Regions from separate parts of the Duffyella gerundensis genome, predicted to be linked through region 1. Evidence: predicted binding sites of a transcription regulator. Region 1 holds the regulator's gene; the other holds the start of a gene.
The links. The regulator Fur, encoded in region 1, represses iron uptake genes when iron is present. The targets are predictions, from matches to a motif close to ATAATAATGAGAACNACTATCAA.
Positions count from the first base shown of each region.

Region 1 (7,505 bases):
CTGCCCTTTTTTATGGGATTCAACGAACAAACGGTTGTTTCCCATCTCCGCTTTGTGGATCATACCGGTTATTTCGTGGTGCAAATCACAGACATTCGCGTTGAGGAAATTGAGATGAGTGAGGCTGAAGCCCGCCCAACTAACTTTATTCGTCAGATTATTGATGAAGATCTGGCGAGCGGTAAGCACGAACGTGTGCATACCCGTTTTCCACCGGAGCCTAATGGTTATCTGCACATTGGCCATGCAAAATCGATCTGCCTGAACTTTGGTATCGCGCAGGATTATCAGGGCGAATGTAATCTGCGCTTTGATGACACGAACCCGGCGAAAGAAGATATCGAATTCGTTGAGTCGATCAAGCAGGACGTCCAGTGGCTGGGCTTTCAGTGGAGTGGTGAGATTTGCTATTCCTCTAACTATTTTGACCAGTTGCATCAGTATGCTATTGAGCTGATCAATAAAGGCCTGGCGTATGTTGATGAGCTGACGCCGGAGCAGATCCGTGAGTATCGCGGTACGCTGACTTCTGCGGGTAAAAACAGTCCCTATCGCGATCGCAGCGTGGAAGAGAACCTCGCGCTGTTTGAAAAAATGCGTAACGGCGAGTTCGCGGAAGGCACTGCCTGCCTGCGGGCGAAAATCGATATGGCCTCTAACTTTATTGTGATGCGCGATCCGGTGATTTACCGTATCAAGTTCGCCACTCACCATCAGACCGGTGACAAATGGTGCATCTACCCGATGTACGATTTTACGCACTGCATTTCTGATGCGCTGGAAGGCATTACGCATTCACTGTGTACGCTGGAGTTTCAGGATAACCGCCGCCTTTACGACTGGGTGCTGGATAACATCACCATTTCTGTGCATCCGCGTCAGTATGAGTTTTCGCGGCTCAACCTTGAATACGCCATCATGTCGAAGCGCAAGCTGAGCCAGCTGGTCACCGAAAATGTGGTGGAAGGGTGGGACGATCCGCGCATGCTGACCGTTTCAGGCCTGCGTCGTCGTGGCTACACGTCTGCGTCTATTCGCGAGTTCTGCCGCCGTATCGGCGTGACCAAACAGGACAACATCGTTGAAATGGCCTCGCTGGAATCCTGTATTCGTGACGATCTGAATGAGAACGCGCCGCGTGCAATGGCGGTTCTGGATCCGCTGAAAGTGGTGATTGAGAATCTGCCATCAACGCACGAAGAGATCATCACCATGCCGAATCATCCGAATAAGCCGGAGATGGGCACGCGCGAAGTGCCTTTCAGCCGCGAAGTCTGGATCGATCGCGCCGATTTCCGCGAAGAAGCCAATAAGCAGTATAAGCGTCTGGTTCTGGGCAAAGAGGTGCGCCTGCGTAATGCGTATGTCATTCGTGCTGAACGCATTGCCAAAGACGAAGAAGGCAATATCACCTGCATCTACTGCACCTGTGATACCGATACGCTGAGCAAAGATCCTGCTGATGGCCGCAAAGTAAAAGGCGTGATTCACTGGGTGTCCGCGGTGCATGCGCAGGCTGCGGAATTCCGTTTGTACGATCGGCTGTTCAGCGTGCCGAATCCTGGCGCAGCGGACGAATTCCTGGCGACGATTAATCCAGATTCACTGGTTATCAGGCAGGGATTTGTTGAGCCTGGCTTACGCAACGTGGCGGTAACAACACCGCATCAGTTCGAGCGGGAAGGCTACTTCTGTGCGGACAGCGTCTATTCAACGCCATCTAACCTGGTGTTTAACCGCACCGTTGGCCTGCGTGATACCTGGGCTAAAACAGGCGAATAATACCTGTAACTGAATGAATGTTAAAAAGGAGCGAGGATTCGCTCCTTTTTTTATGCCTGCCTAGCAAACACAGCCGCTGGTCGCTGTTAAAAATACCCACTCAGTTAACAAAAATTAATCAATCTCCGGGTGTTAAATATTCTTTTTAAGGTAGGCTATGCGCACTTAATTCTACCGAGAGAAGCAGGAACAGGTAATGACAGATATGGTCCAGGAAGCGAAGCATAGCGTGGTCGTGGTGCACCAGCTGATCGAAAGAATATTTAATAACGCTTCCGAATCCGAAGAAACGCTTAATCTTTTCCTCTCTTACTTTCACCCCTCTTTTATGCTGATTACGCCTGCCGGGCAGCGACTCTCTCTGACCGCGATGGAAGCGCTGTTTCGTGGCTTGAAAGGCCAGCGGGAAGGGGTGCGTATTGCGACCGGGGAGTATGAAATCCTGTCACAGAATGGCACTGACGTGGTAATTCAGTACTGCGAGTTACAGATGCGCAATGGTGAAACCCAGAAGCGCATTGCGGTGGCGATTCTTGACTGTTCTACGGCTAACCCGCGCTGGCGTTATCTGCAGGAAACGTTGTGTGCCTGAATTCAGGCGTAAAAAAACCGGTGTATTCACCGGTTTATGACGCTACTGAGTCGAACTTACTTATCGTGCAGCGTGTCATCTTCACGGCAGTCGCCGGTTGAGCAGTGGCCGTACAGATAGAGACTGTGGTTAGTGAGTTTGATGCCATGACGCGTGGCGATATCGCGCTGACGCGATTCGATAGATTCATCGCTGAACTCAATGACCTTGCCACAGTCGAGGCAGATCAGGTGATCGTGATGATGCTGCTGCGTCAGCTCAAATACCGATTTGCCGCCTTCAAAATTATGGCGGGTTACGATACCGGCATCATCAAACTGGTTCAGCACGCGATAAACGGTCGCTAAACCAATCTCTTCGCCCATATCAATCAGGCGTTTATACAAATCTTCCGCGCTGACGTGATGGCCTTCAGGTTCCTGAAGCACTTCCAGAATCTTCAAACGAGGAAGCGTGACTTTCAGGCCGGCCTTCTTTAATGCGGAGTTGTTGTCAGTCATGCGGATATTGTCCTGTTACTTTGCTAGTCACAATGTGGCTGAAAAGCCCTGAACATCGGTCGACGTTTAGACGAATTGTGTCTCATTATAAAATTCAAGCATCGAAATGAAAACTACAGGGGAAGCCTGAAAACTCAGTTGGATGTAAGGAGAAATGTCGCTACGTCCGAAGAAATCATGCTGCAAGCATATGTTAACATTTCGCTTACCACCAACACTTTTATGGTTAAGATGATTAAGCGTGTGACCGATGGGGGTATTCTACAGATTTGCCGATTAAAGTTACAAATATGTATCTATTATTTCCATAGGAAAATCCATCTGCTCAATGTGAGCCAGCGCCCACATTGAGCGTTCAGCTTACGCCTCAATAATTTCCTGCAGATGAAGCTCATCAGAAATTTGTTTTACCCACGCGTCCACGCGTGCGTTGGTCAGCTCTGGCTGACGATCTTCATCAATAGCTAAACCAAGGAAGTGCTTATCGTCCGCCAGGCCTTTAGAAGCTTCAAAGTGATAACCTTCGGTTGGCCAGTGACCGACGATAACCGCGCCGTTCGGTTCGATGATATCGCGCAGAGTGCCCAGCGCATCACAGAAGTATTCTGCGTAATCTTCCTGATCGCCACAGCCAAACAGCGCCACCAGTTTGCCATTGAAATCCACTTCTTCCAGCGTCGGGAAAAAGTCGTCCCAGTCGCACTGCGCTTCGCCGTAATACCAGGTCGGAATGCCTAAAAGCAGAATATCGAACGCTTCGAGGTCCTCTTTGCTGCTTTTGGCAATGTCATGAACTTCTGCAACGTCTTTACCGAGTTGCTTCTGAATCATCTTTGCAATGTTTTCGGTATTGCCCGTATCGCTGCCGAAGAAAATGCCTACGATTGCCATGCGCTTGATAACCTCTTGAAACGTAATTAATTGGTGGTGAATTTTATTCACAGATAAACGCAATGATAGCAGAGAGGCGGAGAGGGCGGAACTCACAAAGCCCGTGCATTTGTCGCTTTGTGCGTTCTTCCCCTCGCGCGGCGATGACTATAGCTTTAATTGCGCCATGATCATCTCTTCAATCAACTCGCTGCGGCTCATCTGCCGCCGATCGGCCAGCTCATTAAGTGCATCAACCGCATCGGCGTTCATTTTCAGCTCAACACGACGCAAGCCGCGCACTTTATCGCGTTTTAGCTGGTTTCGCTTGTTGATACGGAGCTGTTCATCACGCGTCAGCGGACTGGTTTTTGGCCGACCCGGTCGACGTTCATCTGCGAACAGATCGAGTGTGGTGCGGTCCGTGTTTTCTTTTGCCATAGCTTCGCGATAGTGAAAGGATGACGAGGGTGAACCTGTCAAAGTGTAACTGAAATGAGCCGATTTACCTGATGCCGGTAAATTTTAGCGCGGTATAATAACCCAGCTGTAGCGCAGGGAACAATTATTTCCCGCTTCGACAGACATTTATGCTGGCAGAGCTAAAAACCGGCGCACGGCGCGCAGCACCGCATCGGGCTTCTCTGCGTGCACCCAGTGTCCTGCATCGGCAATCACATGGGCTCGCGCGTGCGGAAACTGCGCCAGCAGTGTGTCGCGATAGGCGTTATCCAGATAGGAAGAATCGCCGCCGCGAATAAACAGTGCAGCATGCGGCGAGGCGGGCAGGCTGTTCCAGCCAGAGATAGCAGCATAGTTGTCCCACAAAACCGGCACATTGAAACGCCATTCACCGGCGTGAAAAGACTTCAGTAAAAACTGAATAATGCCCTCTTCATCGATGTACTGGCGCATGAGCTCGGCGGCCTGAGCACGCTGTTCCACTCCCGCTGCCGTCACCGCGTTAAGCGCGGCAAAAATGGCGTCATGACGGCGCGTTTGATAATCCACCGGCGCAATATCGATCATCACCAGTTGCTCAACGCGCGCCGCGGCCAGCGATGCCATGGTCATAGCAATTTTTCCGCCCATTGAGTGACCAATCACCGATACTTTCTCAATGCCCAGCGTATCCAGCGTATCGAACATATCAGCTGCCATGGCGGCATAGCTCATCTGATCTGAACGCGGGGACAGCCCATGATTGCGCACGTCAACCTGGATCACCTGACGCCTATCGCGCAGGCCGCGCGCCAACACGCCTAAGTTATCCAGGCTGCCAAACAGGCCGTGGATTAACAGCAGTGGCGTGCATTGGGGCGCAGATTGTTCAGTTTGCAAGCGAGCATTCAAATTCATGGCAAAGTTCTTACGGCGGGGACGAAGGCTTAGGGTATCATGTTTTTTACTTGTCCTGGAAAAGGGCGCCGCGCGAATAAGGCATATTCTGACTTTTGTCTTCTGGCGACGTCAGCGCTACCGACCCTCAGGATTTAACTTTATAATCCTTATGTTAGAACCAGGTCACATTTTGCAGCGCATTGCGTACTGATGTCACACTCCAGGATGGACTGGTTCTGCCACTCGTTAAAACCGTACGGATAAAGATGAAAACGATTGAAGTCGACGAAGAGCTGTATCGCTATATTGCCAGCCACACACAGCACATTGGTGAAAGCGCCTCCGACATTTTACGGCGCATGCTGAAATTTACCGCAGGTCAAAGCGCACCGGTAAAAACCACCCCGGTGGTAGCTGGCTCGCCGGCTGTTGCGGAAAAAGAGGAATCGCGTCCGCAGGATCGCGTACGGGCTGTGCGTGAAATGCTGCTGTCTGATGAATACGCAGAACAGAATAAGGCGGTGAGCCGTTTTATGCTGATTTTGTCAACTTTATATCGTCTTGATCCTAAAGCTTTTGCTGATGCGACCGCCTCTTTGCAGGGCCGGACGCGCGTCTATTTTGCTGGCGATCAGCAAACGCTTTTACAGCACGGCACCCATACGAAGCCAAAACATGTTCCCGGCACTCCGTACTGGGTCATTACGAATACCAACACAGGCCGCAAAGGCAGCATGATCGAACACATCATGCAGTCCATGCAGTTCCCACAGGAACTGACTGACAAAGTCTGCGGCACCATTTAACCGAAGCGTCAGGGAGAAGCGCCAATGGCCAGTCACCCAAGAGCTGGGCAACCTGCTCAGCAGAGCGATTTGATTAACGTTGCACAGTTAACATCTCAGTATTATGTCCTTCAGCCCGAGCTGGGCAATCCGGAACATGCGGTGAAATTTGGCACCTCCGGCCATCGCGGCAGCGCGGGACGCCAGAGCTTCAACGAAATGCATATTCTGGCTATTGCGCAGGCAATTGCTGAAGAGCGTCAGAAGAACGGCATTACTGGCCCGTGCTACGTCGGTAAAGACACGCACGCGCTCTCCGAGCCCGCTATCATCTCCGTGCTGGAAGTACTGGCAGCGAACGGCGTGGATATCATTGTGCAGCAGGATAACGGCTATACGCCAACGCCTGCTATTTCCAATGCGATTCTCGAGCATAACAAAGCGGCTGGCGCACAGGCTGATGGCATCGTTATCACGCCTTCGCATAACCCACCGGAAGATGGCGGTATCAAGTACAACCCACCTAACGGCGGACCGGCTGATACCAACGTGACCAAAGTGGTGGAAGATCGTGCTAACCAGCTGATCGCTAACGGCCTGAAAGAGGTTAAGCGTCTGCCATTGAGCGAAGCCTGGGCCAGCGGACGTATTCAGGAACAAGATCTGATCCAGCCTTACATCGAAGGCCTGGCGCAGGTTATCGATATTCCAGCCATTCAGAAAGCGGGTCTGAAAATCGGTGTTGATCCATTAGGCGGTTCCGGTATCGCTTACTGGCAGCGCATCGCAGAGTTCTACAATCTTGATCTCACCATTGTGAACGATGCTGTCGATCAGACGTTCCGCTTTATGCACCTTGATAAAGACGGCGTGATTCGTATGGACTGTTCATCCGAATCTGCCATGGCAGGCCTGCTGGCGCTGCGTGATAAATTCGATCTCGCCTTCGCCAACGATCCTGACTACGACCGTCACGGCATCGTTACGCCGGCGGGCCTGATGAACCCGAACCACTACCTGGCGGTAGCGATTAACTATCTGTTCCAGCATCGCCCGCAGTGGGGCAAAGACGTTGCGGTCGGTAAAACACTGGTATCGAGCGCGATGATCGATCGTGTGGTTAACGATATTGGCCGTAAGCTGGTAGAAGTGCCGGTTGGCTTTAAGTGGTTCGTGGATGGCCTGCACGATGGCACCTTTGGTTTTGGCGGCGAAGAGAGCGCTGGCGCTTCATTCCTGCGCTTCGACGGTACGCCGTGGTCAACTGACAAAGATGGCATCATTCTTTGCCTGTTAGCCGCTGAAATCACCGCAGTTACCGGCAAAAACCCACAGCAGCACTATGATGAGCTGGCTGAGCGTTTTGGTGCACCAAGCTATAATCGCCTGCAGGCCTCTGCGACCTCCGCACAGAAAGCGGCGCTGTCTAAACTGTCACCAGAAATGGTCAGTGCTGACACGCTGGCAGGCGATCCAATCATTGCACGTCTGACCGCAGCACCAGGTAACGGCGCGGCAATTGGCGGACTGAAAGTGATGACGGAAAACGGCTGGTTTGCTGCGCGTCCTTCGGGCACCGAAGATGCATACAAAATCTACTGTGAAAGCTTCCTCGGCGCTGAGCATCGCGAAAAG
Region 1 covers NZ_LN907827.1:1,193,239-1,200,743, forward strand. Annotated here, with positions in the region: gene glnS (glutamine--tRNA ligase) at 115-1,782, shown strand; gene EM595_RS05455 (hypothetical protein) at 1,979-2,374, shown strand; gene fur (ferric iron uptake transcriptional regulator) at 2,431-2,874, opposite strand; gene fldA (flavodoxin FldA) at 3,235-3,765, opposite strand; gene ybfE (LexA regulated protein) at 3,913-4,185, opposite strand; gene ybfF (esterase) at 4,333-5,103, opposite strand; gene seqA (replication initiation negative regulator SeqA) at 5,352-5,891, shown strand; gene pgm (phosphoglucomutase (alpha-D-glucose-1,6-bisphosphate-dependent)) at 5,916-7,505, shown strand, end outside.

Region 2 (7,505 bases), 670 kb from region 1:
CGCATTATCGATCAGGGCACCGGTGAAACACTGGGCGACATGACGCGCCATGAGCAGAAGCAGATGGTCGCCAAAGGCGGCTGGCATGGCCTGGGCAATACCCGTTTTAAATCGTCGGTGAACCGTACGCCGCGCCAGAAAACCATGGGCACGCCAGGTGAGAAACGCGATCTGCAGCTGGAATTAATGCTGCTGGCAGACGTTGGCATGCTTGGCTTGCCTAACGCTGGCAAGTCGACCTTTATCCGTGCGGTTTCTGCCGCCAAGCCAAAAGTCGCGGATTATCCGTTTACTACGCTGGTGCCAAGCCTTGGCGTCGTGCGTATGGATGCCGAAAAGAGCTTTGTTATCGCCGACATTCCTGGGCTGATCGAAGGCGCCGCCGATGGCGCAGGCCTTGGCATTCGCTTCCTGAAGCACCTTGAGCGTTGTCGTGTGCTGCTGCACCTCATCGATCTGGCGCCGATTGATGAATCCGATCCGGTTGAGAACGCCCGCATCATTCTCGGCGAGCTGGAAAAATACAGCGAGAAGCTGTTCCAGAAACCGCGCTGGCTGGTGTTCAATAAAGTTGACCTGCTGGACGAAGAAGAAGCACAGGCACGTGCTAAAGCGATTGTGGAAGCGCTGGGCTGGGATGAGAAATATTATCTGATCTCTGCGGCCAACCGGGTAGGTGTTAACGCACTCTGCTGGGACGTAATGGCCTTTATCGTGGCTAACCCGAAAGCGGCTGAGCTGGAAGAGATGCAGACCGAGAAAGTGGAATTCATGTGGGACGACTACCATCGCGAAGCGCTGGAAAATGTTGAGCCTGAAGAAGAAGACGATCTTGATGATGACTGGGATGAAGACGACGAAGAAGGTGTTGAATTCATCTATCAGCGTTAAGCGAACTTAACGTGATAAAGGGCCGTGAAACCGGCCCTTTTTTTATGCCTTTCAGCCGAGTACCGCGACCGACAACCGGGCGCTGCAGCAGAGCTGATCGCGCGCGTTAAAAATCTCAATTTGCCAGGATTGATGCGTACGCCCGAGATGAAGCGGGCGACATACGCCGCGCACTTTGCCACTGCTGGCTGCCCGATGATGGCTGGCATTGACCTCAATGCCCACCACGCTCTGGCCCGTGTCAACACAGAGATAGCCCGCTATCGAACCCATGGATTCCGCCAGCACCACCGACGCGCCGCCGTGCAGCAAACCAAAAGGCTGGCGCGTGCGCGCATCCACCGGCATTTCCGCTTCCAGGCTCCCTGCATCGATGCGGGTAAAAACGATGCCCAGATGCGCAACCAGGCAGTTTTCGCCCATGCGATTCAGCTCGGAAAGATCGACCTGACGTTTCCAGATAGCGCTCATGATCAGGCGCCCAATGTCGCGCCGCCATCGATCACGATATCCTGCATCACGATGTGGCTGGCGAGATCCGAGGCGAGGAAAAGCACCGCGTTGGCAATCTCCTGCGGCTGCGCGATCTTCTGCAAAGGAATGCCGATCTTATATTGATCCGGGAAACCGGCGATGGTGCGCTGTTCGGCATCCGGCGTGTGCCACAGGCTGCGCTGCATATCAGTATCGGTTGAGCCGGGCGACACCAGGTTACAGCGCACGCCGTGCGGCGCCATTTCCAGCGCTACCGACAGGCACAGGCTGCGCAAGGCCGCTTTGGAAGCGCCATAGGCGGACATACCAATGCGCGGTGCGTGCGCCGAGTTAGAGGCAAGCGTGACGATGGCGCCACTGCGCTGCTCACGAAAGCGCGGCAGCGTTTGCTGGAACAGGTTAAATGCGCCGCCGACGTTGACCGCCATCAGCGCCTGAAAATCGGCAACCGGCAGCGTATCGGTAGCGCCGATACGCAGGATACCGGCACCGTTGACCAGCACATCCAGCTGTTTTTGCTCTGCCAGCAGCGGCTGGCAAACGCGGGCAACCTGATCGGCATCGGCCACATCCAGCGTCACGCAGCGAAACGGATAATCCGTCTGCCTGAACTGCCGATCAAATCCCACCACCTGCGCTCCGGCCTGCTGAAAGGCGAGCGCGATATGATAGCCAATGCCTTGTCCGGCGCCGGTTACCCAGACCTGCTTTGCGGTGAAATCGATATTCATGGCTGCGGCTCGCGTGACAGCAATGCCCACCAGCCGTTGATGCTGGGATCTTTTGCCAGGCTCACAAAGTCGATGTCAGCGTGCACCTGACGCCAGCGGGCGGCCAGCGTCATCACCCGCACGGAATCGAGGCCATAATCGATCAGGTTATCGTCATCTTCCGGCTGATCATCATCTTCCAGCAGCGGCAGAACCATAGCGCGCAGCTCCGCCTTGTCGAGCGGCAGCGGCATCAGATCGCGGGTCATCACTACGCGGCCGCTGCGGCCTGCGGTGTAAGTCAGCGCCATCATATGCTCTTCACGGGTAAAATCGGCCAGCGCATCGGCCACCATAAAGGGTTTGATGTTACGCATGAAGGCGTCGGTGGCGGTGGTCAGGCAGCCAATATGGGCATACACGCCGCAAATAATCAGCTGATCGCGGCCCATTTCATGCAGCGTCTCTTCCAGCGGCGAGCGATGAAATGCGCTGTAGCGCCATTTCACCAGCACATGATCGTCAGCGTCCGGTGCCAGCGCCGCCGCCACTTTCTGCTGTTCAGGATGCTTGTTCAGTCCCGGTCCCCACATGTCATTCAGCAGGGCGCGATCGGCATCGCTCTGTTCATTCGGTTGCGCGGTATAAAACACCGGCACACCTTGCGCTTTGCAGTAGCGGCGCAAGCAGGCAATGTTCTCTACTACCTGCTGAATCATCGGACTGTTCTCGCCCCAAAAATTGAGAAAATAGTCCTGCATGTCGTGAATCAGCAGCGCGGCGCGCGGCGGCTCAAAAGCCCACTGTACTTTGTTCTGCGGCAGGTCTGCCGCGTCAGGCAGCGCGTAGTCGGCCAGTTTGGGAATGGTCATTGTGGTTCTCCAGATTCAGTTCAGGCTTGCTGCTCAGCAAGCTGTTGGCGCAGACGTTTTTTATCCACCTTGCCAACCGGTGTTAATGGCAGAGCATCAACGCAGGTGATGCGATCGGGCAGTTTGAACTCCGCCACGCCGAGCTCGCGCAGATGACGACGCAGCATCACCGGTTTGATTGGCTGCCGCACCACGATAAACGCACAGCTCTTCTCGCCCATCAGGCTGTCTTCCATCGAGACCAGCGCGGCATGGATCACATCGCTATGCTTCAGCAGCAGGTTTTCGATCTCTTCCGCCGCGATCTTCTCACCGCCGCGGTTGATCTGATCTTTCTCCCGGCCCTGCACGCGAATATAACCCTCGGCATCAATGGCGATCAGATCGCCCGAGCAGTAGAAACCGTTGTCATCAAAGCTGACGGCGTTGTGATCGGGGCTTTGATAGTAGCCGCGAAAGGTATACGGACCGCGCGTCATCAGGCGACCCGTGCTGCCCGTTGGCAGCGGATGACCCTGCTCATCGGCAACCCACACTTCATCATCGGGCGAGATAGGGCAGCCCTGGGTAGTAAAAATGCGCGCGTCGCTGTCATCAAGGCGCGTGTAGTTGACCAGCCCTTCCGCCATGCCAAACACCTGCTGTAGCTGACAACCGATTTCAGCCGGAATGCGCGCAGCGAGCACGTCGCTCAGGCGAGCGCCGCCGACCTGCAACAATTGCAGCGAGGCGAGCTGCTGGTTGCCGCCCCATTCGTTGATTGCTTGCAGCCACAGGCTTACCGCAGGCGGCACCAGCGCCGTGACGTTGATCTGATGGCGCGCAATTAGCGGAAAGCAAAGGTTGGCGCTGGGATCACTGGCCAGAATAACCCGGCCACCGGCGTAGAACACACCCAGCGCGCCAGGAGAACTCAGCGGGTAGTTGTGCGCCGCGGGCAGGGCGCAGAGATAGCGCGTATCGGCGGTAAACTGGCAAATCTCCACGCTGCCGCGAATGCTGTAGTAGTAATCGTTATGGGTGCGCGGAATCAGTTTTGGTGTGCCGGTGCTGCCGCCGGAGAGCTGAAAAAAAGCCACTTCATCGGCGGGCGAAGGCGAGGCTACAAAATCCTCTGCCGCTTCGTTGATGAGCGTCGTCAGCGATTGCGTGTCATCGGTGCCATTAATGAAAGCCAGCGTGCGCAGCTCGGGCTGCTGGTGACGAAGCGCATCCAGCCAGAGATCGTCGGCAAACAGGCTATGCTGACGATCGGCAATCAGCAGAGCAGGTGAGATCAGTTTGGCATAGGCGCTCATTTCGGTGCGCTGATGGCTGAACAACGCGTTCACCGGCGCCACGCCGATTTTAAACAGGGCAAACAACACAATGTAAAACTCAGCAACGTTGCCGAGCTGCACCAGTGCGGTATCACCCTGTTTCAGGCCACGCCGCTGGAGCGCGGCGGCAAGGCGGTCTGACTGCTGCGCCAGCTGGCGATAGGTGAGCTGCTGTTCACCACAGATCACCGCCACGGCATCGTTTTCCGCCTGACGGTTAAGGATGTCAGTGAGCGGCAGGTCGATCCAGTAGCCTTTTTGGCGATAGCGCGCGGCGAGATCGTCAGGCCAGCGCGTATAGGAAATAGTCATAGTGGCTTCTCTTATTGCAATCCAAAAGCGCGCAGCATGGTGTCGAGCTTAACGCCGGTTTCATTCCATTCAGATTCCGGCGAGGAATCGGGCACGATGCCTGCGCCGGCAAACAGTCGCACGCGTGTGTTATGAACGGTGCCGCAGCGAATCGTCACGACCCATTCGCCGTCGCCTGCTTCGTTACACCAGCCGACGATGCCGCCAAACAGATGGCGATCAAAAGGTTCCAGCTGAGCAATCAGCTTTTGTGCCCTGGCGTGCGGAAAACCGCTGAGTGCAGGCGTCGGATGCAGCAGGCTGGCGAGAGATAATGCGTTATCGCGTGGATCGCGCGCTTCGCCGTTGATCCAGGTGGCCAGATGCCACAGTGTTGGCGTGGTCACCAGCTGCGGCGTTTCCGGCACCGAAAGCAGCGAACTGCGGCTTTGCAGCACATCGCGCATCGCATCGGTAACCAGCTTGTGCTCGTGACGATCTTTAGAGGAGTGCATCAGGCGCTGGCCGACAGCATTATCCTGTTGCCGATCCTGCTGACGCCGCGCGGAACCGGCTAACGGGCAGGAGCTGAACTCGCCGTTTTGCTTACGTAACAGCAACTCCGGGCTGGCGCCGAGCAGTGAGCCGCCGTCAGGCAGCGGCACATGGAAGTTATAGCTGGTGGGATTCTGGTTAATGATACGGCGCATCAGCATGGCGGTATCGACCGGCCGCTCGGTGGTGATATCCATCAGCCGCGACAGCACGACTTTATCCAGTTCACCCTGCGAGGTGGCGTTTACCGCTTGTGCCACCATGTCGGTAAAGGCGGCATGATCCGGCAGCGCAGTGCGGCTTGTTACCGTGGGTAAAGGCGTATCGGTAAAACCGCCAGCGAGCTGCTGACGATCAAAAAAGTGGCTCGCTTCGGGAATGAACAGCGCCGAAGGCTGACTCGCATCAAAAGGAATCGCGCCGACCATAATGGGATTTTGAATGCCCTGTTGCTTCGCCTCGCTGAACTGTTGGCGAAGCTGGCATTGAAACGCGCCATCGGGCTGTTCAGCGCCTGCCACCGGCGTGGTCAGTCGACTAAAGCACCCTTGAGTCCACAGGCTGCGCCAGGGAGACAGATAGAAGAAGCCGCGACTGACGGCGTCAAAATCCTCTACAAAGGCATTTTCAAACACGGAAGTTTCCACCATAATCCAACCTCTAAATGATAAGAGTAGTGATAATTATTATCATTTGTATTGTGGCTCTGTAACCTACGTCGATTGCCGTTCAGAGTCAATAAACAGGGCGCATTTTCTTCGCGTCGAGCCGTCAGACGGCGATTTTTGCGCCTGTTTGACCGCCGCTTTAAAGGAGTGAATTACGTGAAAGCCAGACCGTTTATTGTTACCGCCACGCTGCTGTGCTCGCTGTTTAGCATGATGGCGCATGCTGCCGGAAGCTGGCCGCGCGAGATTAAAAGTGCGCAGGGCACCCTTACCCTGGCGCAGGCACCACAGCGGATTGTTTCTACCAGCGTTACCCTGACCGGATCGCTGCTGGCCATTGACGCGCCGGTTGTCGCCAGTGGCGCCACCGCACCGGGCGGCCGTCTGGCGGATAAGCAGGGCTTTTTCCATCAGTGGGGCGACGTCGCCGCGCAGCGCGGCGTGAAGCGTCTCTATATTGGTGAAGCCAATGCCGAGGCGATTGCGGAACAGGCGCCGGATCTGATTGTGGTCAGCGCCACCGGCAACGACTCCGCCATTAAGCTGGTGGATCAGCTGTCGGCAATTGCACCGGTGCTGGTGGTTAATTACGATGATAAGAGCTGGCAGCAGGTGGTTGCGACGCTGGGAGAGGCCACCGGGCATGAGGCGAAGGCAGCGCAAATTGTGAAGGATTTTGATCGTCGCGAAGCGGCGCTGAAGAAGAAGATCACGCTGCCACCACAGCCCGTCACGGCAATGGTGTATAACGCCGGTGGCCGCTCCACCAATATCTGGACCGCTGATTCTGCGCAGGGAAAGCTGCTGCAGCAGCTCGGTTTCACGCTGGCCAGGCCGCCTGTGAGTCAAACCAGCCACAGCATGGGTAAGCGAAAAGATATCATTCAGTCTGGCGGTGAGAATCTGGCCACCGATCTCAATGGCCAGAGCTATCTGCTGTTTGCCGCCACGGAGGCGGACGCCAGCGCCCTGATGCAAAATCCGTTTCTTGCCGATACCGCGGCGGTAAAAGCAAAACGGGTGTATGCGCTGGGCACCGATACCTTCCGTCTGGACTACTTTAGCGCCAGCAACCTGCTGACGCGGCTGGAAACCCTGTTCACATCCTCATGAGAGCGAGGCGGCAGGCTGACGGTAACGGCGTAAACCGCGCAGCGTCAGCAGCATAACAACCGCCACCAGCGCGGCGGCGGCGCCAAATACCGTCGCTGCCTGCTGCGGCAGCAACAGCGATCCCATGCCGCCTAACAGCGCGGCACCAAGCGCATCGCCGGTGACATTCTGCGCCGTCCACAACCCGTTTACCCTTCCTAATAACGCATCCGGTGTGAGCGACTGAATCATGGCGTACTGCAACAGGCTGTTGATCGCGCTGAGCCAGCCAAACGCCACCAGGCAGAGCAGCGCCAGCCAAAATTGCGGCATCAGGCTAAAAAGTGCCAGCGCGATAAAAGCCAGCAGAGCGGTGATCAGCATCAGTTGACCGGGGCGGGCTGCCGTTTTGAGCTGGCCGCTGGTTAAGGCGCCGATTGCCGCACCGGCAGGCACGGCGGCATACATCAGGCCAATTTGGGCCGGTGCCACCAGCCAGTGCGGTGCCAGCGCCGGATACAACACGCGAACCGCACTTGCCAGGGTAATCAGCGCGCCGATCAGCGCAGCCGATCCCACCAGCGGGCTGGCCAGCAGAAAAGAGAAACCACC
Region 2 covers NZ_LN907827.1:519,716-527,220, forward strand. Annotated here, with positions in the region: gene cgtA (Obg family GTPase CgtA) at 1-891, shown strand, start outside; gene EM595_RS02410 (hotdog fold thioesterase) at 943-1,362, opposite strand; gene dhbA (2,3-dihydro-2,3-dihydroxybenzoate dehydrogenase) at 1,365-2,111, opposite strand; gene EM595_RS02420 (isochorismatase family protein) at 2,114-2,968, opposite strand; gene EM595_RS02425 ((2,3-dihydroxybenzoyl)adenylate synthase) at 2,989-4,599, opposite strand; gene EM595_RS02430 (isochorismate synthase) at 4,611-5,783, opposite strand; gene fepB (Fe2+-enterobactin ABC transporter substrate-binding protein) at 6,012-6,914, shown strand; gene entS (enterobactin transporter EntS) at 6,909-7,505, opposite strand, start outside.
Region 2: the regulator Fur is predicted to act here: its motif matches at 5,801-5,823, upstream of EM595_RS02430 (isochorismate synthase).